4 regions of the Methylobacterium sp. Leaf466 genome follow, and region 2 is predicted to be linked to each of the others. Evidence: predicted binding sites of a transcription regulator. Region 2 holds the regulator's gene; each other region holds the start of a gene.
The links. Region 2 encodes PhoB, which activates phosphate uptake and scavenging genes when phosphate is short. Its sites were predicted from a motif close to TGTCATNNANCTGTCAT; they were not measured.

Region 1 (5,177 bases), on a different contig from region 2:
GCTCGACGCCCTCAACGACCTGCTCGGCGCCCACATCTTCCCGCAGAAGGCGGACGGCTCGAACCCGCGCACCTGCCCGACCTGCGGCTCGGGGCAGCTCTCGCTCAAGCTCGGGAAGTTCGGCGCCTTCGTCGGCTGCTCGAACTACCCCGAGTGCAAATACACCCGCCAGCTCGCGGCGGCCTCCGTCGACGGCGAGGGCGAGGGGTCTTCCGAAAACGGGGCTCAGCCGGGCACGCGGGTGCTCGGCAACGATCCCGTCACCGGGCTGCCCGTCACTTTGCGCGACGGGCGTTTCGGCCCGTTCGTGCAGCTCGGCGAGGCCTCCACCGAGAAGGATGCGGCCAAGCCCAAGCGGTCGTCGCTGCCCAAGGGCCTGAGCCCGTCGGCGGTGGATCTGGCCAAGGCCCTGGCGCTCCTATCCCTTCCACGGGAGGTGGCACGCCACCCGGTGAGCGGCGAGCCGATCCTGGCCAACCTCGGCCGGTTCGGCCCCTACGTGCAGCACGGGAAGATGTACGCCAACCTCGGGCGCGACGACGACGTGCTGGAGATCGGCGCCAACCGCGCCATCGACATCATCGTCGCCAAGGAGCAGGGCGGCGGCCGGCGCGGACCCGCCTCCGACCCCGGCCGGGCGCTCGGCGACCACCCCGAGACCGGTAAGGCGATCGTGGTGAAGTCGGGCAAGTACGGCCCCTACGTCACCGACGGCACCACCAACGCCACCCTGCCGAAGTCGCTCTCGTCCGACGAGATCGCCCTGCCCCAGGCGCTGGAACTGATCGCCGCCCGCGAGGCGGCGGGCGGGGGCAAGAAGAAGGCCCCGGCCCGCAAGACGGCGACCAGAAGTGCGGCCGGCAAGGCGTCCCCCGCCAAGACCCCGGCCAAGAAGGCGCCTGCGAAGAAGCCGGCGGCCAAGGCTGCTACGGCCAAGGCTGCCAAGCCCGAGGCCGCCGAAGCGGCGCCCAAGGCCACCACCGCCCGCAAGCCTGCGGCGAAGAAGCCGGCGGTGCGTAAGAAAGCGTGAACGGACGGGGCGCCCGGCTTCACCGGGGTGCCGCGAGACGACCTACCGTCCCGATCGGTCTCGGAGCCTTCGCCAATGTCTGCGGAGGCTGACCCCTTTTGTCCCCGGTGATATCCGGCTCGCGATGGGACGCACCCTCATCCGGGTTGGTCGTTGCCGGCCGGTCGAGCCGCTGCCTTCGACAGGAGTCTGGATCAGCCGAGGATGAGGAAGACGCCGTAGCTCGCGATGAAGCCGGAAACCGAGAGGGCCGACAGGGTCAGCAGGCGCCTCGGCGTTCCGACGGCGCCGTCGTCCTGGCCGTATTCCGGCGGGGCGAAGGTATGCCCGGCCGCGGCCGCCGTGCGCATGAGGTCGTCGTGACGGGCCATGCTGAGTGCTGCCGACGGTGCCATGCCATCCCCCGCTCACGGTCCCGGACCACTGGGGGGATGACGCGAACGGTCGCGCTTTGTTCCCGGTGCTTCAGGTCGTCGTGACGGTCTGCCTCGACACGGTCTTTCTCCAGGCCGTCATGCCGCCTATGGCCGCCGCGGCGTCATCGCACTGCCACGCAGGCAGGATACGCGGCAGGATCGCACCGGCCACCGCAGACCCCATTGGCCCGACCAAAACGGAGCCGACCATGATCGACCCGTCCCGCACCCGTTCGCAGGCGGCCGAGGACGCCGAGGACATCGGCACCAACCTCAGCCCCAACCCCACCTTCGGCGACGTGGTGGCCGCCCGCTTCGACCGGCGCGACCTGCTGCGGGGGCTGCTCGGCGTCGGCGCCATCGCGGCCGTGGTGACGCCCCGCGCGCTCGCGGCCGGCAGCGCGCGGGCGGCGGACGGTACGGCGGCCTCGCCGTTTCCGTTCAACGAGATCGCCGCCGGCTCTGACGACCGCCATCACGTCGCCGAGGGGCACGATGCCGACGTGCTGATCCGCTGGGGCGATCCGGTCCTGCCCGGCGCGCCGGCCTTCGACCCGCGCAACCAGTCGGCCGAGGCGCAGGGCCGACAGTTCGGCTACAACAACGACTTCGTCGGGTATTTCCCGATGCCGGGGGCGGCGGACCCGGCGGCGCACGGCCTGCTGGTCGTCAACCACGAGTACACCAACGAGGAGCTGATGTTCCCCGGCCTCGGCCGGCAGGACATCAAGAGCGTCGCCCTGGCCGGGATGACGGCCGACCTCGTCGGGATCGAGATGGCCGCCCACGGCGGCTCGGTCATCGAGGTCCGGAAGGTCGACGAGAAATGGCGGGTCGTGCCGGATTCGGCCTACGCCCGCCGCATCACCGCCACGACGCCGATGACGATCGCCGGCCCGGCCGCGGGCGCGGACCGGATGAAGACAAGCGCCGACCCGGACGGCCGCACCGTACTCGGCATGATCAACAATTGTGCCGGCGGCACAACGCCTTGGGGGACGTGGCTCACCTGCGAGGAGAACATCAACTACTACTTTTCCGGGACCCTCGCCGAGGGCTCGCCGGAGGCCGGGAACCACAAGCGCCTCGGCATCCCCGGGAACGCCTACGCCTGGGGCCGCTTCGACCCCCGCTTCGACGTGGGCGCCGAGCCCAACGAGGCCAACCGCTTCGGCTGGGTGGTGGAGATCGACCCCTTCGACCCCGCCAGCGTGCCCAAGAAGCGTACCGCCATGGGCCGGTTCAAGCACGAGGGGGCGGCCGGCATCGTCTCGAGCGCCGGCCGCTACGTGGTCTACCAGGGCGACGACCAGCGCTTCGACTACGTCTACAAGTTCGTCACCGCCGACGCGGTCGCCGCCGATGCATCGGCCAACCGCGACATCCTCGACCGCGGCACGCTGCATGTCGCCCGCTTCGACGCCGACGGACGCGGCACCTGGCTGCCTTTGGTGTTCGGCCAGGGCCCGCTGACCCCGCAGAACGGATTCGCCAGCCAGGCCGACGTGCTGATCCAGACCCGCCTCGCGGCGGATGCGCTCGGCGCCACCAAGATGGACCGGCCCGAGGACGTCGAGGCCAACGCCAGGACGGGCAAGGTCTACGTCATGCTCACCAACAATGCCTCGCGAAAGCCCGACGACGTGAATGCCGCCAACCCGCGCGGCGACAACCGCTTCGGCCACATCGTCGAACTCACCCCCGACGACGGCGACCATGCCGCCCCCGGGTTCGCCTGGGAGATCCTGGTGCGCTGCGGCGATCCGGCGATCGCGGCGGTGGGGGCGACCTTCTCCTCGTCCACCACCAAGGACGGCTGGTTCGGCATGCCCGACAATTGCGCGGTGGATTCACAAGGGCGGCTCTGGGTCGCCACCGACGGCAATTCCGCTTCCCGCACCGGGCGCAACGACGGCATCTGGGGACTCGAGACCGAAGGGGCGGGACGCGGGACCGCCAAGCACTTCTTCCGCGTGCCCAACGGCGCCGAGATGTGCGGCCCCTATTTCACCCCCGACGACACCACCTTCTTCGTGGCCGTGCAGCACCCCGGCGAGGCCGACGAGGACGATCCGAAGGCCAAGCCCGCCACCTTCGAGGCGCCCTCGACCCGCTGGCCGGACTTCGACGAGGGCATGCCGCCGCGCCCGGCGGTGGTGGCGATCACTCGGCGCGGGGGCGGCCGGGTCGGAAGCTGAGGCGCCGTCGGGAGGACGTTAACGGAAACGGCGCAAGCTGATCTAAACCGTGAAGCGGCCCGCCCCGCCCCGGGTGCGCCGCTTCACGTTTCCGTTTCGTTCCAGTATGGTCGCGCGATGACTCAACGTGAGACGCCCCGTCAGGCTCCCCAGGCCGAAGCCGTCGGCCGGCCGGTGGATCTCTTCGCTCCGGCACCCCCGCGCGCCCGGTCGCCGGCGGCCGCCCGCACGCCGTTGCCCAAAGCTCCGCAGGACGGCAAGCCTCCGCAGGACGGCAAGGCTCTGTTGGACATAAAGGCTCCGCAGGACGTGGCGGAAGCGGGCTACGACGCCTCCTCCATCGAGGTGCTGGAGGGGCTGGAACCCGTCCGGCGCCGGCCGGGCATGTACATCGGCGGCACCGACGAGCGCGCCCTGCACCACCTCTTCGCCGAGGTGGTCGACAACGCGATGGACGAGGCGGTGGCGGGCCACGCCAGCTTCATCGAGGTCGAACTGGAGGAGAGCGGCCACCTCGTGGTCACCGACAACGGCCGCGGCATCCCCGTCGACCCGCACCCGAAGTTTCCGGGCAAGTCGGCGCTGGAGGTCATCATGACCACGCTGCATGCCGGCGGAAAGTTCGATTCCAAGGTCTACGAGACGTCCGGCGGCCTGCACGGCGTCGGCATCTCGGTGGTCAACGCCCTGTCCGACCTCCTCGAGGTCGAGGTCGCCCGCGGCCAGACCCTCTACCGCCAGACCTTTTCGCGCGGGCACGCGCAGGGCGGCCTGGAGACGGTGGGCCGGGTGCAGAACCGGCGCGGCACGCGGGTGCGCTTCCACCCCGACGCGCAGATCTTCGGGGCGTTGAAGTTCGACCCGCGCCGGCTGTTCAGGATGGCCCGCTCCAAGGCCTATCTGTTCGGCGGCGTCGAGATCCGCTGGCGCTGCGCGCCCGCCCTTCTGGAGGGGATCGACGACGTCCCGGCCGAGACCGTGCACCGTTTCCCCGGGGGCTTGCGCGACTATCTCGCCCGCGATCTCGAGGGCAAGGAACTCGTCACCGACGGCATCTTCTCGGGGAAGGTCGCCAAACCGGGAGGCCACGGCTCCCTCGAATGGGCGGTGGCCTGGATGGTCGTGGACGACGGCGTCTCGGCCTCTTACTGCAACACCATCCCCACCGCAGAGGGCGGCACCCACGAGAGCGGCCTGCGCGTCGCCCTGCTGCGGGCGCTGCGCGAGCACGCCGAGCGGGTCGGCCAGGCCAAGCGCATGGCCCATGTCACCACCGACGACGTGATGGCTACCTGCGCCTCGATGCTCTCCGTCTTCATCCGCGAGCCGGAGTTCCAAGGCCAGACCAAGGACAAGCTCGCCACGGTGGAGGCCTCGCGCATCGTCGAGACGGCGATCCGCGATGCCTTCGATCATTGGCTCGCCGCCTCCCCGGCCCAGGCCAACAAGCTGCTCGACTGGGTGATCGACCGGGCCGAGGAGCGCCTGCGCCGCCGCCAGGAGAAGGAGGTCGCGCGGAAATCCGCCACCCGC
Region 2 (5,177 bases):
CTCGACAGCCTGCGGCTGCGGTTCGGCGAGGCCAGCATCCAGCGCGGGCTCGGTTTCAGCGGGACGGTACGCGACCCCAAGGCACCCCGCGGCGGCCGATAGGACCAGCGACGAGGGGCTCGCCCGGGGGAGCGTCGATCAGGGCGCGCACTCCTTCGCCGTCTCCGCCGCGCCGGCCTTTGTCGGCGGGGTGAGGTCGAGGCGGGTCAGATCGCCGAGGATGGCGAAGCTGCCGTAGTCGAGCTTCAAGGCGCCGCTGACGCCGTTGTCGTAGAGGTCGAAGGTGAGCACGTAGATCGGGGTGCGTTCGCCGTCGCCCTGCGTGTAGTAGCTCAAGGTGACAGGCCAGCGCGGCATCGTGGTCATCTCGCCCTCGCGCAGGGGCTTGTCGCGCTCGCCCTTGTCGCGCTCGCCCTTGGGCGCACCCTCGACCTTGCGTCCGATCACCGCCAGGGTGTCGTAGACCTTGCGGCCGTCGTCGGAGCCGTCGAACACCTTCACCGACAGGGTGCTCTCCCCCGCCCTCCCGGCCTCGATCAGCCGGCGCATGTGGATGCTCGGAAACAGCACCGGGCCGCTGGCCTGGAACTGGTCGCGCTTGGGCTCCTTGAGCTTGACCTTGATGGTCTCGGCCCCGCTCTCGGCGGTCCCATCCACCGCCTGGGACGGCGCCTCGTTGAGGAGGGTGGCGGTCTTGAAGCGGAAGTTGCGACCATCCCCGCTCTCGAACGTCGTGTTGCGCAGGTCGGACGTCCGGCTCCCGCTCTCCCCGCTCTGGAGCTGCGTCACCTGGCGGGTCTGCATCGTGTAGCCCTTGCAGGCGTCGCCGCCGAAATCGAGGACGATGCGACCGCGCGCACTCTCCACCGAACGGCTGGCGCTGCTCTCGGCCAGGGACAGTTCGTACACCGCGCGGTGCCCGGCGAGGCGGATCGGCTCCGCCGCCTGCGCAGCCCCCGCAGCCACGACGAGGCCCGCCGCCATTCCTCCCAACCGCCGTGACGACCGCATGGTGTCTCCCTGTTCAAACGCGAGCCGACCAAAACCCGTCCGGTCGCACCGCCCAGACATAGTCACGCCGGCTTAGGCGACAATGCGGGCTCGGAGTGGTCGGACCGCGACGTGCCGTGGAGACCCCTCGGCGATGGCAGGAGCCCATCGGCAGTGGCAGGAACCTCATTGGCAGTGGCAGGGGCCCATCGGCAGTGGCGGGAACCCATTGGCAGTGGAAAGCCGCAGGGCGTGCATGGTCTCCCTTGCATACGGCTCGACGCCTCCTGTACGGTCGCGCTGATTGACGATGCATCCGGCGCGACGGTCAATACACGACGGTTCGACGACGACCAGAGCGCGCGTCGTGATGGGTTTGCCGTCGGCGAAACCAGCGTTCCCGTGGAAGGCGTGCGGTTCTTTTCAATACACCGTGTCATGACGACATCGTGAAATGGCCTTTTCGACTGGGTCGTTACGAAGATGGCGGGTGCGGGTGTTGCGTCGTGACGGGGCGATGATCGAATGTCTGAGGGGGCGATGATGGACACAGTCCCGGGCTGGACGGATGAACGCGTCGCGCTGTTGCGCCGCCTCTGGGAAGAGGGTCTGAGCGCGAGCCAGATCGCGACGCAACTGACCGGCGTGACCCGCAACGCCGTGATCGGGAAGGTCCACCGCCTGGGGCTTTCGGGACGCGTGAAGAGCGCCGACACCGCGATCGCGGGGCGCAAGAAGGGGACCCGCGAGGCGGAGGTCGAGATCATCGTCGAGGAGGCGACGCTCCCGCCGCCGGTGGAACCGATCGTCGTCGAGGCGGTCGTCGCTGCCGCCACACTCGACGTCGCGCTGCCCGCCGATCCCGTCACCCTGGCGGTCTCGCGGCGGGTGACGATCATGGACCTGCGGGAAGCGATGTGCCGCTGGCCGATGGGGGACCCGACCTCGACGGACTTCTACTATTGCGGCGACCGGGCGATCACCGGCCTGCCCTATTGCACCCATCACGCCGAGATCGCCTATCAGCCGGCGACCGAGCGCAAACGCGACCGCCGGGCCGGCGGATTCCGCTGATCCCTCACGGCCGGCTCGCGGCCGGGCGGCGGATGTCGCGGTCGGGACGGCGATACCGCGCGTGGCGGCCTCACGCGTCGACGGCGAAGGTCTCGTCGAACGAATAGCCTGAGCCGCGAACGGTGCGGATGGGATCGGACTGGGTCGTGCGGTTGATGGCCTTGCGCAGGCGGCCGACGTGGACGTCGACGGTGCGCTCGTCGATGTAGACGTCGTGACCCCAGACGCCGTCCAGGAGCTGTTCGCGCGAGAACACCCGGCCGGAGCTCTGCATCAGGAATTCGAGCAGCTTGAACTCGGTGGGCCCGAGGTGGATCTCGCGGCCCTGACGGCGGATGCGGTGGCTGACCCGGTCGAGCTCGATGTCGCCGGCGATGAGCAGGCTCGCCACATGCGCCGGCTTGGCGCGCCGCAGCAGCGCCCGCACCCGCGCCAGCAGTTCGGGCACCGAGAACGGCTTGACGATATAATCGTCCGCCCCCGTGCCGAGACCGCGGATCCGGTCGCCCTCCTCGCCGCGGGCCGTGAGCATGATGACGGGCAGGGTCTCGCTCTCGCGGCGCGCACGGATGCGGCGGCAGAGCTCGATCCCCGACAGGCCGGGCAGCATCCAGTCGAGCAGCACCAGGTCGGGAAGCTGTTCCTGCAGGCGCAGGTCCGCCTCGTCGCCGCGGGCGGCCGCGTCGACGGTGAACCCCTCCGCCTCGAGGTTGTAGCGGAGGAGGAGGGTAAGGGCCTCCTCGTCCTCGACGATCAGGATACGCGTACTCATGGGCTTTGTCTGGGATGTCCCTGCCGGGGGCTTCAGGCGCCGGTCGGCGGCTCCACCATGGCGTAGTTCGACGCGTCGTTCTTCGGGCGATCGGTGGGAAGGTTCTCACCGGTGACGAGGTAATGGATCGTCTCGGCGATGTTGGTAGTGTGGTCGCCGATCCGCTCGATGTTCTTGGCGCAGAACAACAGGTGCGTGCAGAACGAGATGTTGCGCGGGTCTTCCATCATGTAGGTCAAGAGCTCGCGGAACAGCGAATTGTAGAGGGCGTCGATGGCGCCGTCCCGCTCCCAGACGTCGTGCGCCGCCTTGATGTCGCGGCTGGAATAGGCGTCCAGCACGTCCTTGAGCTGCTCTTGGACGAGGTCGCCCATGTGCTGCATGCCCACGACCACCTTCTGCGACTGGATCTCGCCGGCGATGGCGATGACGCGCTTGGCGACGTTCTTGGCCAGATCGCCGATCCGCTCGAGATCGCTCGACACGCGGATCGCCGAGATGGTTTCGCGCAGGTCGATGGCCATCGGCTGGCGCCGCGCGATGAGCAAAATCGCCCGCTCCTCGATCTCGCGCTGCAGTACGTCGAGGCGCTGGTCGGCGGCGATGACCGTCTGGGCCAGGGTGGCGTCGCGCCGCACGAGGGCGTGGCCCGCCTCGTTCATCATCTTCTCGGCGATGCCGCCCATCTCGGAGATCGCGCGGCGCAGGTCCTCGAGGTCGGTGTCGTAGGAACTGACGATATGGTCGGGCATGATCGCACTCCTCGGGTCGGCGCCCCGGCGGGGAACGGCGAACGGGATCGGTCGGGAGAGTATTTCGCAGCGGACGAGGTCGGGTCCGATGCGATGGCTGATGGGGACCGTCCGGCGGTCGAACGGCCTCAGCCGAAGCGGCCGGTGATGTAGTCCTGGGTCTGGCGTTTCTCGGGGTTCATGAAGATCCGGGTGGTGGGCCCGAATTCCACGAGTTCGCCGAGGTACATGAACGCCGTGAACTGCGAGATGCGGGCGGCCTGCTGCATGTTGTGCGTCACGATGACGATCGTGAACTCGGAGCGCAGCTGCTCGATCAGCTCCTCGATGCGTCCCGTCGAGATCGGGTCCAGCGCCGAGGTCGGCTCGTCGAACAGGATCACCTCCGGGCGCTGGGCGACGGTGCGGGCGATGCACAGGCGCTGCTGCTGGCCGCCGGAGAGGCCCATGCCGGACTGCTTGAGCTTGTCCTTGGCCTCGTCCCACAGGGCCGCCTTGCGCAGGGATTCCTCGACGCGGATGTCGAGATCGGCCTTGGACAGGCGCTCGTACAGGCGAAGGCCGAAGGCGACGTTGTCGTAGATCGACATCGGGAACGGCGTCGGTTTCTGGAACACCATGCCGATCTTCGAGCGCAGCTCGTTGAGGTCGATCTTCGGGTCGAGGATGTTGCGACCGTCGAGCATGATCTCGCCCTCGGCCCGCTGCTCGGGATAGAGGCTGTAGATCCGGTTGAAGGTGCGCAGCAACGTCGACTTGCCGCAGCCCGACGGGCCGATCAGCGCCGTCACCTGCCGGTCGTGGAAGTTGAGGTTGACCGACTTCAGGCCGTGGAAGTTGCCGTAATAGAAGTTGAGATCCTTCACGGCGATGCGGATCGGGGCGTTCTCGTCCGCCTTGTGGCGCCCGGTCAGTTGGGCGGCTTGGATCGCGGGCTCGGCGCTCATCGTGGGTTCGTCCTTGTCGAGACGGAAGAGGAAGGGACCGGATCGACGCGCTGTCAGCGCGCGCGATCGCTCTTGATGACGAAGCGGGCCACGATCGACAGGGCGAGGATCGTGACGGTGATGAGGAGCGCCCCGGCCCAGGCCAGCTGCTGCCAGTTCGGATAGGGAGACAGCGCGAACTGGTAGATCATCACCGGAAGGTTGGGGATGCCGCCCATCAGGTTGGCCGAAAACCAGCTGTTGTTGTTCAGCGCCGTGAACAGCAGCGGTGCCGTCTCGCCCGCGATCCGGGCCAGGGCCAGGATGATGCCGGTGACGATGCCCGCGCTCGCCGCGCGCCAGGTGATCGCCTTGATCACGATGGAGGGCGGAGCGCCCAGCGCCGCGCCCGCCTCGCGCAGGGTGGAGGGGACGAGGCGCAGCATGTCCTCGGTGGTGCGCACGATGACCGGGGTGGCGATGATGGCGAGCGCCACGCCGCCGGCCCAGCCCGAGTAGCTGCCCATCGGCTTGACCATCAGCGTGTAGACGAAGAGGCCGATCAGGATCGAGGGCGCCGAGAGCAGGATGTCGTTCAGGAAGCGGATGATGTCCGCGAGCTTCGAGTTGCGGCCGTACTCCGCCAGGTAGGTTCCCGCGAGC
Region 3 (5,177 bases), on a different contig from region 2:
GTCATGCCGACCGGTCGGCCGCCGGGGCCGTCCAGGACGGTGAAGGGGAGCATGGAACCCGCTGCCCGAAGGCCGAGTCGACGGTCGATCTCGGCCGCCATCGCCTCGGGCGAGGGGATGGCGGTGTACCACAACCGCCAGAGCTCGCCGTCGCGCACGGCCTCCGCGAGGGCTTGGCCATGGTCGGGCGACAAGGGGACGAGTTCGACATGCCGCCCGGACAGGGTGACGGGCTCGAATGGCATCGGCACACCTTCAAAGGCCGTTTGGATGTCGGCGGACCGGCACTCGCCTGTCGTGACGCCCTGGGCAGGTGACACCTCACATCGGACCTCGGCGACCGTCAAGCCGATCACATTCGGTCGCGGAGCCGAGGCCGGTACGGAGGCCGGCACCGGCCGGGCGGTGGCGGGATTCCGGAGCTGGCACGTTCCGGGCCAGCGGCGCGCCCTCGGCAGGTTCGCGTTGGCGAGCCAACGCTTCACCCCGCTCAGGTCATTGGTGTGTCGCAGGTCGTCGACGCGAAAACGGTGGCCGCTTTTGCGAAACCTGCTCAGTCGGCCCCGACGCAGTTGGCGTAGAAGGTGGTGGTGGCCGGCCAGTCCGAGAACACCCCGCGCACGCCGACCTGCCCATGGAGCACGTCGAGCAGGGTGAGCATGTCGCCGTCGCGGTCGATCGCGGGCCGGACCGACCGGTAGTAGGAGCCGCCGCCGGCCGCGAGCGGCCCGGACCGCTCCAGCGACCAGGCGATCAGGTCGAGCCCGGCGCGTTTCGCCTCGCGGGCGTAGGCCGAGGGGACGATCGCCCCTTCCGGCGAGAGCGTCACCAGCATCCACAGGGGCGGCGCCAGGGTCCGCACCCCCTTGGCGACGAGATCGGCCATGCTCGGGCTCCACGTTTCGGGCCTGGCGGGATCGAAGCCTGGGTCGGTCTCGTCGCGGTTGTCGAGGAGGAAGGCCTGGCGGCCGAAGGCGGGATCGGCCTCGAGCCAGAACAGCACGTCGCGCAGCCGGAAGCTCTGGGGGAACACGTCCGTGGCCGGGATCCCCGCCTGCCTGTACTCGTCGACCATCTGCCGGGCGTAGTCGTCCTCGGTGTAGGTTCCCGCGAACGGCATCGGCACCTCGGGCGCCTTCAGTTCGGGCGTGAACCGGCGGCCGAGCGATTTGACGAGGGCGATGTACTCCTTGTGCGTCATCAGGGTGGTGCCGGCGGCATGGAGATCCGTGCGCCAGCGCGGGGTCGCGTTCATGTAGCCGGCCAGCGTGGTGGCGTCGGGGTCGGCCGCGTCCATCTTCGGTTTCAGGGACTTGAATTCGGCCAGCGTCAGGTCGCTGGTGCAGCAGGTGGCCGAGGCCTTGGCGCCGGTGGCCGGATCGGCGGGGGTGAAGGCCTTCGTGCATCGGGCCGCCAGGTCCGGCCGGGCCAGGATGTCGGTGGTGGTGTGAAGGTCGCACTGGGCGTGCCGGCACACGAGCTGCCGGTCCCTCGTGAAGGTGACGTCGCACTCGATGATCCCCGCCCCCATCCGGGCCGCCGCCAGCACGCCCTCTCGGGTGTGCTCGGGGAACTGGAGCGGGGCGCCCCGGTGCGAGATCGAGAAGCTTTTGGCGGTGTAGGCCCGGTCCGTGCCGCAGGCGGCGAGCCTGTCCTTGAGGGGGCCGGGCTTCATGGTGTCGACGAGGTGGAACGGGCGCGGCCCGATCTGGGCCGCTCGGGAGCCTTGAGCCGCCGCCGGCAGCAGCAATGCCAGGAGGAGGACCGTCGCCGTCGCGAACGCACGCATCGTTGATCCCTCTTCGCCGGCATCGGCGGCTAGCGCGACGGGATGACGGGAGCATGAAGGCACGTCCGCTCCCCGGGGGGCGCGTCCCGCGCCCGGGGGTGGCGTCCCGCGTGGTTTCGTGTATGACCGGCGTAGCCTCGACCCGGCAACGGGCACGGGGCCGAACCCGCTTGTGGCGCGACCCTGCTGGACGACATCCCGGCAGCGGCCCGACCCGAGCGTCGCATGGCCTCCCGTTCGCGTGGCCGCGCAACCCGACCCAACCCAACCGAAGGGGATAGCGATGTCGATCACGGCAGAGCGCAAGACCGCGCTCATCAAGGAATACGCGCAGGGCGGCAAGGACACCGGTTCGCCGGAGGTCCAGGTGGCGATCCTCACCGAGCGGATCACCAACCTCACCGGCCACTTCAAGACCCACGGCAAGGACAACCACTCCCGTCGCGGCCTCCTGAAGATGGTCTCGCAGCGCCGCTCGCTGCTCGACTACGTCAAGGGCAAGGACGAGGCCCGCTACCGCAGCCTCATCGAGCGTCTCGGCATCCGCCGCTAAGGCGGTCTCCACGCGGTCCCGAGCCTGGCTCCGGGCCGCGTTTTCGTAACCGCGCTGCCGGAATGGGTCCGGCCGCGCGACCCTCGGGCGACTTGGAGGCGCAACCGCCGGGGACAGGATCGCGAGGGGCTTTTCGCGCTTTCGAAAAGCCCCTCGCCATCTTGCCCCTGGCCGCGCCGGGTCCGCCCGACCGCATGATGGCAAGGAAAAACGATATGTTCGACGTTCAACGTGAAGAGCTGATCTGGGGCGACCGCAAGCTCGTCCTCGAGACCGGCAAGGTCGCCCGCCAGGCCGACGCCGCCGTGATGGCGACCTACGGCGACACCTCCGTGCTCGCCACGGTCGTCTCCGCCAAGGAGCCCAAGGCCGGCATCGACTTCCTGCCGCTCACCGTGAACTACCAGGAGCGCGCCTACGCCGCCGGCCGCATCCCCGGCGGCTACTTCAAGCGCGAAGGCCGTCCCTCCGAGAAGGAGACCCTGGTTTCCCGCCTCATCGACCGGCCGATCCGCCCTCTCTTCGTCGAGGGCTGGCGCAACGACACCCAGGTCGTCATCACCGTCCTGACCCACGACCTCGAGAACGATCCCGACGTCCTGGCGATGGTCGCGGCCTCGGCCGCCCTCACCCTCTCGGGCGTGCCCTTCACCGGCCCGATCGGCGCGGCGCGCGTCGGCTACATCGGCGGTCAGTACAAGCTCAACCCGCCCGTTCCCGAGATGGAGACCTCCTCCCTCGACCTCGTCGTCGCCGGCACCCAGGACGCCGTCCTGATGGTCGAGTCCGAGGCCAAGGAACTCGACGAGGACGTGATGCTCGGCGCCGTGATGTTCGGCCACAAGCATTTCCAGCCGGTCATCGACGCCATCATCCGGCTCGCCGAGAAGGCCGCCAAGGAGCCGCGCAACTTCACCGCCCCGGAGAACGAGGAGGTCGAGAAGGCCGTCCTGTCGATCTGCGAGACGGAACTCCGCGCCGCCTACAAGAACACCGTCAAGCAGGAGCGCTACGCCGCCGTCGACGCCGTCAAGGCGACGGTGATGGCCGCCCTCTGCCCCGCCGAGGGCGAGGCCAAGTACGCGCCCGAGAAGGTCAAGGCCGCCTTCAAGGAGGCCCAGTCGAAGGTGGTGCGCTGGAACGTGCTCGACACCGGCAGCCGCATCGACGGCCGCGACGTCCGCACCGTGCGCCCGATCGTGTCCGAGGCCGGCGTGCTGCCGCGCGCCCACGGCTCGGCCCTGTTCACCCGCGGCGAGACCCAGGCGCTGGTGGTGGCCACGCTCGGCACCGGCGAGGACGAGCAGTTCATCGACGCGCTGGAAGGCACCTACAAGGAGACCTTCCTGCTGCACTACAACTTCCCTCCCTACTCGGTGGGCGAGACCGGCCGCATGGGTTCGCCGGGCCGTCGCGAGATCGGCCACGGCAAGCTCGCCTGGCGTGCCGTGCATCCCGTGCTGCCGCCGGCCCACGAGTTCCCGTACACGATCCGCGTCGTGTCCGAGATCACCGAGTCCAACGGCTCCTCGTCGATGGCCTCCGTCTGCGGCGCCTCGCTGGCGCTGATGGATGCAGGCGTGCCCCTGCGCCGGCCCGTCGCCGGCATCGCCATGGGCCTCATCCTCGAGGGTGAGCGCTACGCCGTGCTCTCCGACATCCTCGGCGACGAGGATCACCTGGGCGACATGGACTTCAAGGTGGCCGGCACCGAGAGCGGCATCACCTCGCTGCAGATGGACATCAAGATCGCCGGCATCACCGAGGAGATCATGCGGATCGCCCTGCACCAGGCGCAGGAAGGCCGCGTCCACATCCTCGGCGAGATGGCCAAGGCGCTCACCGACGCCCGTCCCGAGCTCGGCGAATACGCGCCCCGCATCGAGACCATGCAGATCCCCACCGACAAGATCCGGGAAGTGATCGGCACCGGCGGCAAGGTGATCCGCGAGATCGTCGAGAAGACCGGCGCCAAGATCAACATCGACGACACCGGCACGGTGAAGATCGCCTCCAGCGACGGCAAGGCCATCAAGGCCGCCTACAACTGGATCCGCTCGATCGTGGCGGAGGCCGAAGTCGGCATGATCTACGACGGCACCGTCGTGAAGTGCATGGAGTTCGGCGCCTTCGTGAACTTCTTCGGCGCCAAGGACGGCCTCGTCCACATCTCGGAGCTCGCCGCCCAGCGGGTCGCCAAGGTGACGGACGTGGTCAAGGACGGCCAGAAGGTGAAGGTGAAGTTCCTCGGCGCCGACGACCGCGGCAAGATCCGCCTGTCCATGAAGGTCGTCGACCAGGAGACCGGCGAGGACCTCACCGAGAAGCTCAAGGCCGAGCGCAACGCGGACCAGGACCGGGTGCGCGGTGGCGACCAGGAGCCCCGCCGGGAGCGCGGCGAACGCCGCAACGCCAGCGAGTAAACCCTCGCCCTTGCTGTGCTCGAACAAGCGCGGTCCTTCGGGGCCGCGCTTTTTTCATGGGCGGGGTTGCCCCGCCGCGCGATCGCCATCGCCCGGCCTGGCCGCAACGGCCGGCCCGGCGTGTCCCCGTCCCTCCTGCCACGCCCCGATCCGTGGCATCATGGCCGCCCCTCGCGACGACAGCCGATGGAGCGGATCCCCATGACGCACGACCTCGTCCTCTATACCCACCCGATGTCGCGCGGGCGGATCGCGCGCTGGATGCTGGAGGAGGTCGGCCGGCCCTACCGCACCGAACTCCTCGGCTACGGCGACGCGATGAAGGCGGCCGACTACAGGGCGGTCAACCCGATGGGGAAGGTGCCGGCGATCCGGCACGGCGACACCGTGGTCACCGAAACGGCGGCGATCT
Region 4 (5,177 bases), on a different contig from region 2:
ACCGCCCGCACGTGCTGGGCGAATTGCGAGGTCAGCGCCCCCTCGATGGTCCAGTGACCGGAATTGTGGACGCGCGGGGCGATCTCGTTGACCACGACCCGTTCCGGCCCGTCCCCATCGGCGACCAGGAACATCTCGACGGCGAGCACGCCGACGTAATCGAGGGCCTCGGCGATGCGCCGTGCGATGTCGATGGCGCTGGCCGCGGTGGCAGGGGCGATGCCGGGGGCCGGCACCCGGGTGAGCGCGAGGATGTGGTCGCGGTGGGTGTTGGCGCAGGGATCGAAGGCGGCGAACGCTCCGTCTGCGCCGCGCGCGGCGACCACCGACACCTCGCGCTCGAAGGCGACGAAGCCTTCGAGGATGCAGGGCGCGCCGCCGAACTCGGACAGGATCGCGGCCGGGTCGATGGCATCGCCAACGCGCAGCATGCGCTGGCCCTTGCCGTCGTAGCCGAAGCGCCGGGTCTTGATCACCGCCGGCAGCCCGATCTCGGCCAGCGCGAGGGTCAGGTCCTCGGGCGTGTCGACGCTGCGGAACGGGGCCGTGGGAATGCCGAGCCCGTTGACGAAGGCCTTCTCCGACAGGCGGTCCTGGGTCGTGGCCAGGGCGGAGGCGCTCGGATGCAGGGGCGCGAGGGCGGCGAGCCGGTCGGCGGTCTCGCGCGGGATGTTCTCGAACTCGTAGGTGACCACGTCGACGCTGGAGGCGAAGCGCGCCAATGCCTCGGCGTCGTCGTAGGCGGCCACCGTCGTGGCGGCGGCGACATCGAAGGCCGGGCTGTCCGCGTCTGGGGCGAAGACGTGCGCCTTCAGCCCGTGCTGCGCAGCGGCGAGGGCGATCATGCGGCCGAGCTGGCCGCCGCCGACGATACCGAGGGTGGCGCCGGGTGCGATCCGGGTCATGACCATCCGCCCTATGGTGTCTCGGCCTGCGGGAACTCGACCTTGGGGAACTCGGCCTGCGGGAACTCCGCCACCGCCGCGCTCTGGGCGGCGCGCCAGGCCTCCAGCCGTTCGGCCAGCGCCTCGTCCGAGACCGCCAGGATCGCGGCCGCCAGGAGGGCGGCGTTGACTGCCCCGGCCCGGCCGATTGCCAGGGTCCCGACCGGAATGCCGGCGGGCATCTGCACGATGGAGAGCAGGCTGTCCTGGCCCGACAGGGCCTTGGATTCGACCGGCACGCCCAGCACCGGCAGCGACGTCATCGCCGCGCACATGCCGGGCAGATGCGCGGCCCCGCCCGCGCCTGCGATCACCACCTTGAAGCCGGCGGCCTTGGCGCCCTTGGCGAAGGCGACGAGACGGTCCGGCGTGCGGTGCGCCGAGACGATCCGGTCCTCGTGCGCCAGGCCGAGGGCGTCGAGGGTCTCGGCGGCATGGCGCATGGTCGCCCAGTCCGACTGGCTCCCCATGATGATCGCGATCCGGGGCTGGCCGGCCATCGTCTCGAATCCGTTTCTGTGGGCGTGCCGCGCGGCACGTCCGCCTCAACCCGAGTTCGCCGCATACGCGCCGGTCGCAGCGCGGGCAAGGCGGCTCGGGCGATAAGGCGGCTCAGGCGATGATGTCGGGGGTGATCTGGTCTTCGAGGTAGGTGATGCGGTCGCGAAGGCCGAGCTTGCGCTTCTTGAGACGCTGGATCTGGAGCTGGTCGCCGGCCACCACGAGCTCGAGGGCGTCGATGGCCCCGTCGAGGTCGCGATGCTCCTGCTTCAGCCTCAGGAGCTCGGCCTCGTACTCGGCCTTCGCCTCGTCACCCAACTCATCCGGCATCGCGTCCGACATCCTCGACAGCCGGCCCGGAGGCCTGCCCTCGAACCATGCGGCAGGGTGGTGCCAGGGGCAAGATCCGGCGGCGGCATCGCGGGGGGCAATCGTGTTTCGGGCGCGCGAACCCTGTTGAAAGGCTTCGTCAAGCACGGCCGATTTTGGCCTTCGACAGCCGGCGAAAGGTGTGCCAATCTGTCCACGTCGAAACGATGACAGGAGACATCCATGTCGCTGCAGACACACCTCACCCAGCTCGCTCGGAAGCACGAAGCCCTGGAGCGGGAGATCCACGACGCCATCCACAGCCCATCGGCGAACGATCTGCGCATCGCAGAGCTCAAGAGACGAAAGCTCCAACTCAAGGACTCGATGAACCGCCTCAAGACGGAATCCGTCCACTAGGCGCGTCACCGCCCCGGTCCTTCAAGTCTCATGCGTTCGCCGCCGCCGCTGGTCTCCAGGGCGGCGGTTTTTTTGTGCCGAATATCGTCCCTCCCGGGCGCGCGGTGGATATACTGGGCTCCGATCAGGCCGGCGTCGACGACCGGCCATCGGGGGAACGCCATGGCCAGCGACACCACAGACCCGACGGCGTCCAGCCGCTACGCCGCCGTTCACGCCGCCTCCCTCGCCGACCCCGAGGGGTTCTGGCTGGAAGCCGCCAAGGCGATCGACTGGATCTCGCCCCCCACCCGCGCCTTCGACGGGGCGGCCGGGGCCTACGGCCGCTGGTTTCCCGACGCGACGCTCAACGCCTGCCACAACGCCGTCGACCGCCACGTCGAGGCCGGGCGCGGCGACCAGGCCGCGATCCTGTACGATTCGCCCGTGGCCGGCGCCAAGCGACGCGTTACCTACGCCGAGTTGCGCGATGCGGTGGCGACGCTGGCCGCCGTGCTCGCCGAGCTCGGCGTGAACCGCGGCGACCGCGTCGTCATTTACATGCCGATGGTGCCCGAGGCCCTGTTCGCGATGCTGGCCTGCGCCCGGCTCGGGGCGGTCCATTCGGTGGTGTTCGGCGGGTTCGCCGCCAACGAGCTCGCCATCCGCATCGAGGATGCGACTCCCAAGGTGGTGGTGGCCGCCTCCTGCGGCATCGAGCCGAGCCGGATCGTCCCCTACAAGCCGCTCCTCGACGCGGCCATCGCGACCTCCGCGCACAAGCCGGACGCCTGCCTGATCCTGCAGCGGCCCCAGCGCGAGGCCGACCTCGTGGCCGGGCGCGACCACGACTGGGCGCAGGCGGTGGCCGAGGCGACGGCGGCCGGGCGCCGGGCCGATTGCGCGGCCATGGCCGCCACCGACCCGCTCTACATCCTCTACACCTCGGGCACGACGGGTAAGCCCAAGGGCGTGGTGCGCGATACCGGCGGCTATTGCGTCGCGCTGACCTGGTCGATGCCCAATCTCTACGACGTGAAGCCGGGCGAGGTGTACTTCTGCGCCTCGGACATCGGCTGGGTGGTGGGCCATTCCTACATCGTCTACGCGCCGCTGCTCCACGGCTGCACCACGGTGCTCTACGAGGGCAAGCCGGTGGGCACCCCCGATGCCGGCGCGTTCTGGCGGCTGATCGCCGAATACGGCATCGCCTGCCTGTTCACGGCCCCCACCGCGCTGCGCGCCGTCAAGAAGGAGGACCCGCGCGCCGAACTCGTCGCCGGCTACGACCTCTCCGGCTTCCGCAGCCTGTTCCTCGCCGGCGAGCGCGCCGACCCCGATTCGGTGGCCTGGGCCGAGCGCGCCCTCGACCGTCCTGTGATCGACCATTGGTGGCAGACCGAGACCGGCTGGGCCATCGCCGGCAATCCGGTCGGGATCGGGCAGCTGCCGGTCAAGCACGGCAGTGCCTGCAGGCCGATGCCGGGCTACGACCTCCACGTCCTCGACGAGGCCGGCAAGCCGGTGCCGGCCGACACCATGGGCACGATCGCCCTCAAGCTGCCGCTGCCGCCGGGCTGCTTGCCGACCCTCTGGGGCTCGGACGAGCGCTTCGCGCAGAGCTACCTCACCACCTTCCCCGGCTATTACGACACCTCGGACGCCGGCGTCGTGGATGCCGACGGCTACGTCACCGTGCTGGGACGAACCGACGACATCATCAACGTGGCCGGGCACCGGCTCTCGACGGGGGGCATGGAGGCGGTGCTCTCCGCCCATCCGGACGTCGCCGAATGCGCCGTCATCGGCATCCGCGACGCGCTCAAGGGCGAGCAGCCCTGCGGCTTCGTGGTGCTCAAGTCCGGCGTGTCGCGCGATACCGGCGAGATCGAGCGCGAACTCGTCGCCTCCATCCGCGAGCGCATCGGCCCCGTGGCCGCCTTCAAGCTGGCGCTGACCGTGGCGCGGCTGCCCAAGACCCGCTCGGGCAAGATCCTGCGCGGCACCATGAAGAAGATCGCCGACGGCGAGGCCTGGACCATGCCGGCCACCATCGACGACGCGGGCGTGCTTGAGGAGATCGGCGAGAGCCTGAAAGGACGCGGGATCGGCGGGTAGCTCGGCCAACCGGCGCGCCGCTTCCGGCGGCGGCCCGGCCGCAGGGGGCATGGCGCGGGTCCGGCAAAGCGGCGTAGAACGCGGGCCGATCCTACGTCCTGGCTCTCGCCCTCAATCTCGCCCTTGCCGGAGTCGCGCATGACCGCACGCCTGTTCGAGCCCCTGACCCTCGATGGGCTCACCCTCGAGAACCGCATCGTCGTGGCGCCGATGTGCCAGTACTCGGCCCATGCCGGGCAGGCCGGCGACTGGCACCTGATGCACCTCGGCCAGATGGCGCAATCCGGAGCGGGCCTCCTGATCCTGGAGGCCACGGCGATCTCGCCGGAGGCGCGGATCTCGCCCGGCGATCTCGGGCTGTATTCCGACGCGACCGAGTTGGCGCTGGGCCGGGTGCTCGACGCCGTGCGGGCCTCTGCGCCGATTCCGATCGCCATCCAGATCGGGCACGCCGGCCGCAAGGGATCGAGCCGGGCGCCCTGGGACGGCGGCGCCCAGATCCCGCCCGAGGCGCCGGACGGGTGGCGCACCGAAGGACCTTCCGCCGTTCCTCACGCGGAGGGAGAGGCGCCGCCGCACGCCCTCGACGCGGACGGCCTCAAGCGCGTGCGCGACGGCTTCGTCGCCACCGCGAGGCGGGCGCTCGCCATCGGCATCGACGGGTTCGAGCTGCACGGCGCCCACGGCTACCTGCTGCACCAGTTCCTGTCGCCGCTGGCCAACACGCGCACCGACGCCTACGGCGGCAGCCTGGAGAACCGGATGCGGTTCCCGCTCGAATGCTTCGACGCCGTCCGCGAGGCGGTGCCCTCGGGCAAGCCGGTGTGGATGCGGGTCTCGGCCACCGACTGGGTCGAGGGCGGCTGGACCCTGGAAGAGACCGTCGCGCTCGCCCGCGAATTGAAG

Region 1: the regulator PhoB is predicted to act here: its motif matches at 1,567-1,583, upstream of ASG59_RS05645 (PhoX family phosphatase).
Region 3: the regulator PhoB is predicted to act here: its motif matches at 1,832-1,848, upstream of ASG59_RS16385 (glycerophosphodiester phosphodiesterase family protein).
Region 4: the regulator PhoB is predicted to act here: its motif matches at 1,971-1,987, upstream of ASG59_RS20015 (DUF465 domain-containing protein).

Annotation. Positions count from the first base shown of each region.
Region 1 covers NZ_LMRC01000009.1:11,639-16,815, reverse strand. Annotated here, with positions in the region: gene topA (type I DNA topoisomerase) at 1-1,030, shown strand, start outside; gene ASG59_RS05650 (hypothetical protein) at 1,225-1,425, opposite strand; gene ASG59_RS05645 (PhoX family phosphatase) at 1,656-3,644, shown strand; gene parE (DNA topoisomerase IV subunit B) at 3,762-5,177, shown strand, end outside.
Region 2 covers NZ_LMRC01000036.1:86,473-91,649, reverse strand. Annotated here, with positions in the region: gene ASG59_RS19210 (DNA polymerase IV) at 1-102, shown strand, start outside; gene ASG59_RS19205 (cell envelope integrity EipB family protein) at 139-984, opposite strand; gene ASG59_RS19200 (GcrA family cell cycle regulator) at 1,531-2,064, shown strand; gene phoB (phosphate regulon transcriptional regulator PhoB) at 2,135-2,836, opposite strand; gene phoU (phosphate signaling complex protein PhoU) at 2,869-3,588, opposite strand; gene pstB (phosphate ABC transporter ATP-binding protein PstB) at 3,717-4,535, opposite strand; gene pstA (phosphate ABC transporter permease PstA) at 4,589-5,177, opposite strand, start outside.
Region 3 covers NZ_LMRC01000034.1:36,175-41,351, reverse strand. Annotated here, with positions in the region: gene ASG59_RS16390 (GNAT family protein) at 1-245, opposite strand, end outside; gene ASG59_RS16385 (glycerophosphodiester phosphodiesterase family protein) at 554-1,789, opposite strand; gene rpsO (30S ribosomal protein S15) at 2,073-2,342, shown strand; gene pnp (polyribonucleotide nucleotidyltransferase) at 2,558-4,765, shown strand; gene ASG59_RS16370 (glutathione S-transferase family protein) at 4,967-5,177, shown strand, end outside.
Region 4 covers NZ_LMRC01000031.1:436,307-441,483, forward strand. Annotated here, with positions in the region: gene ASG59_RS13520 (5-(carboxyamino)imidazole ribonucleotide synthase) at 1-911, opposite strand, end outside; gene purE (5-(carboxyamino)imidazole ribonucleotide mutase) at 917-1,444, opposite strand; gene ASG59_RS13530 (DUF465 domain-containing protein) at 1,557-1,775, opposite strand; gene ASG59_RS20015 (DUF465 domain-containing protein) at 1,998-2,174, shown strand; gene ASG59_RS13535 (propionyl-CoA synthetase) at 2,337-4,271, shown strand; gene ASG59_RS13540 (NADH:flavin oxidoreductase/NADH oxidase) at 4,410-5,177, shown strand, end outside.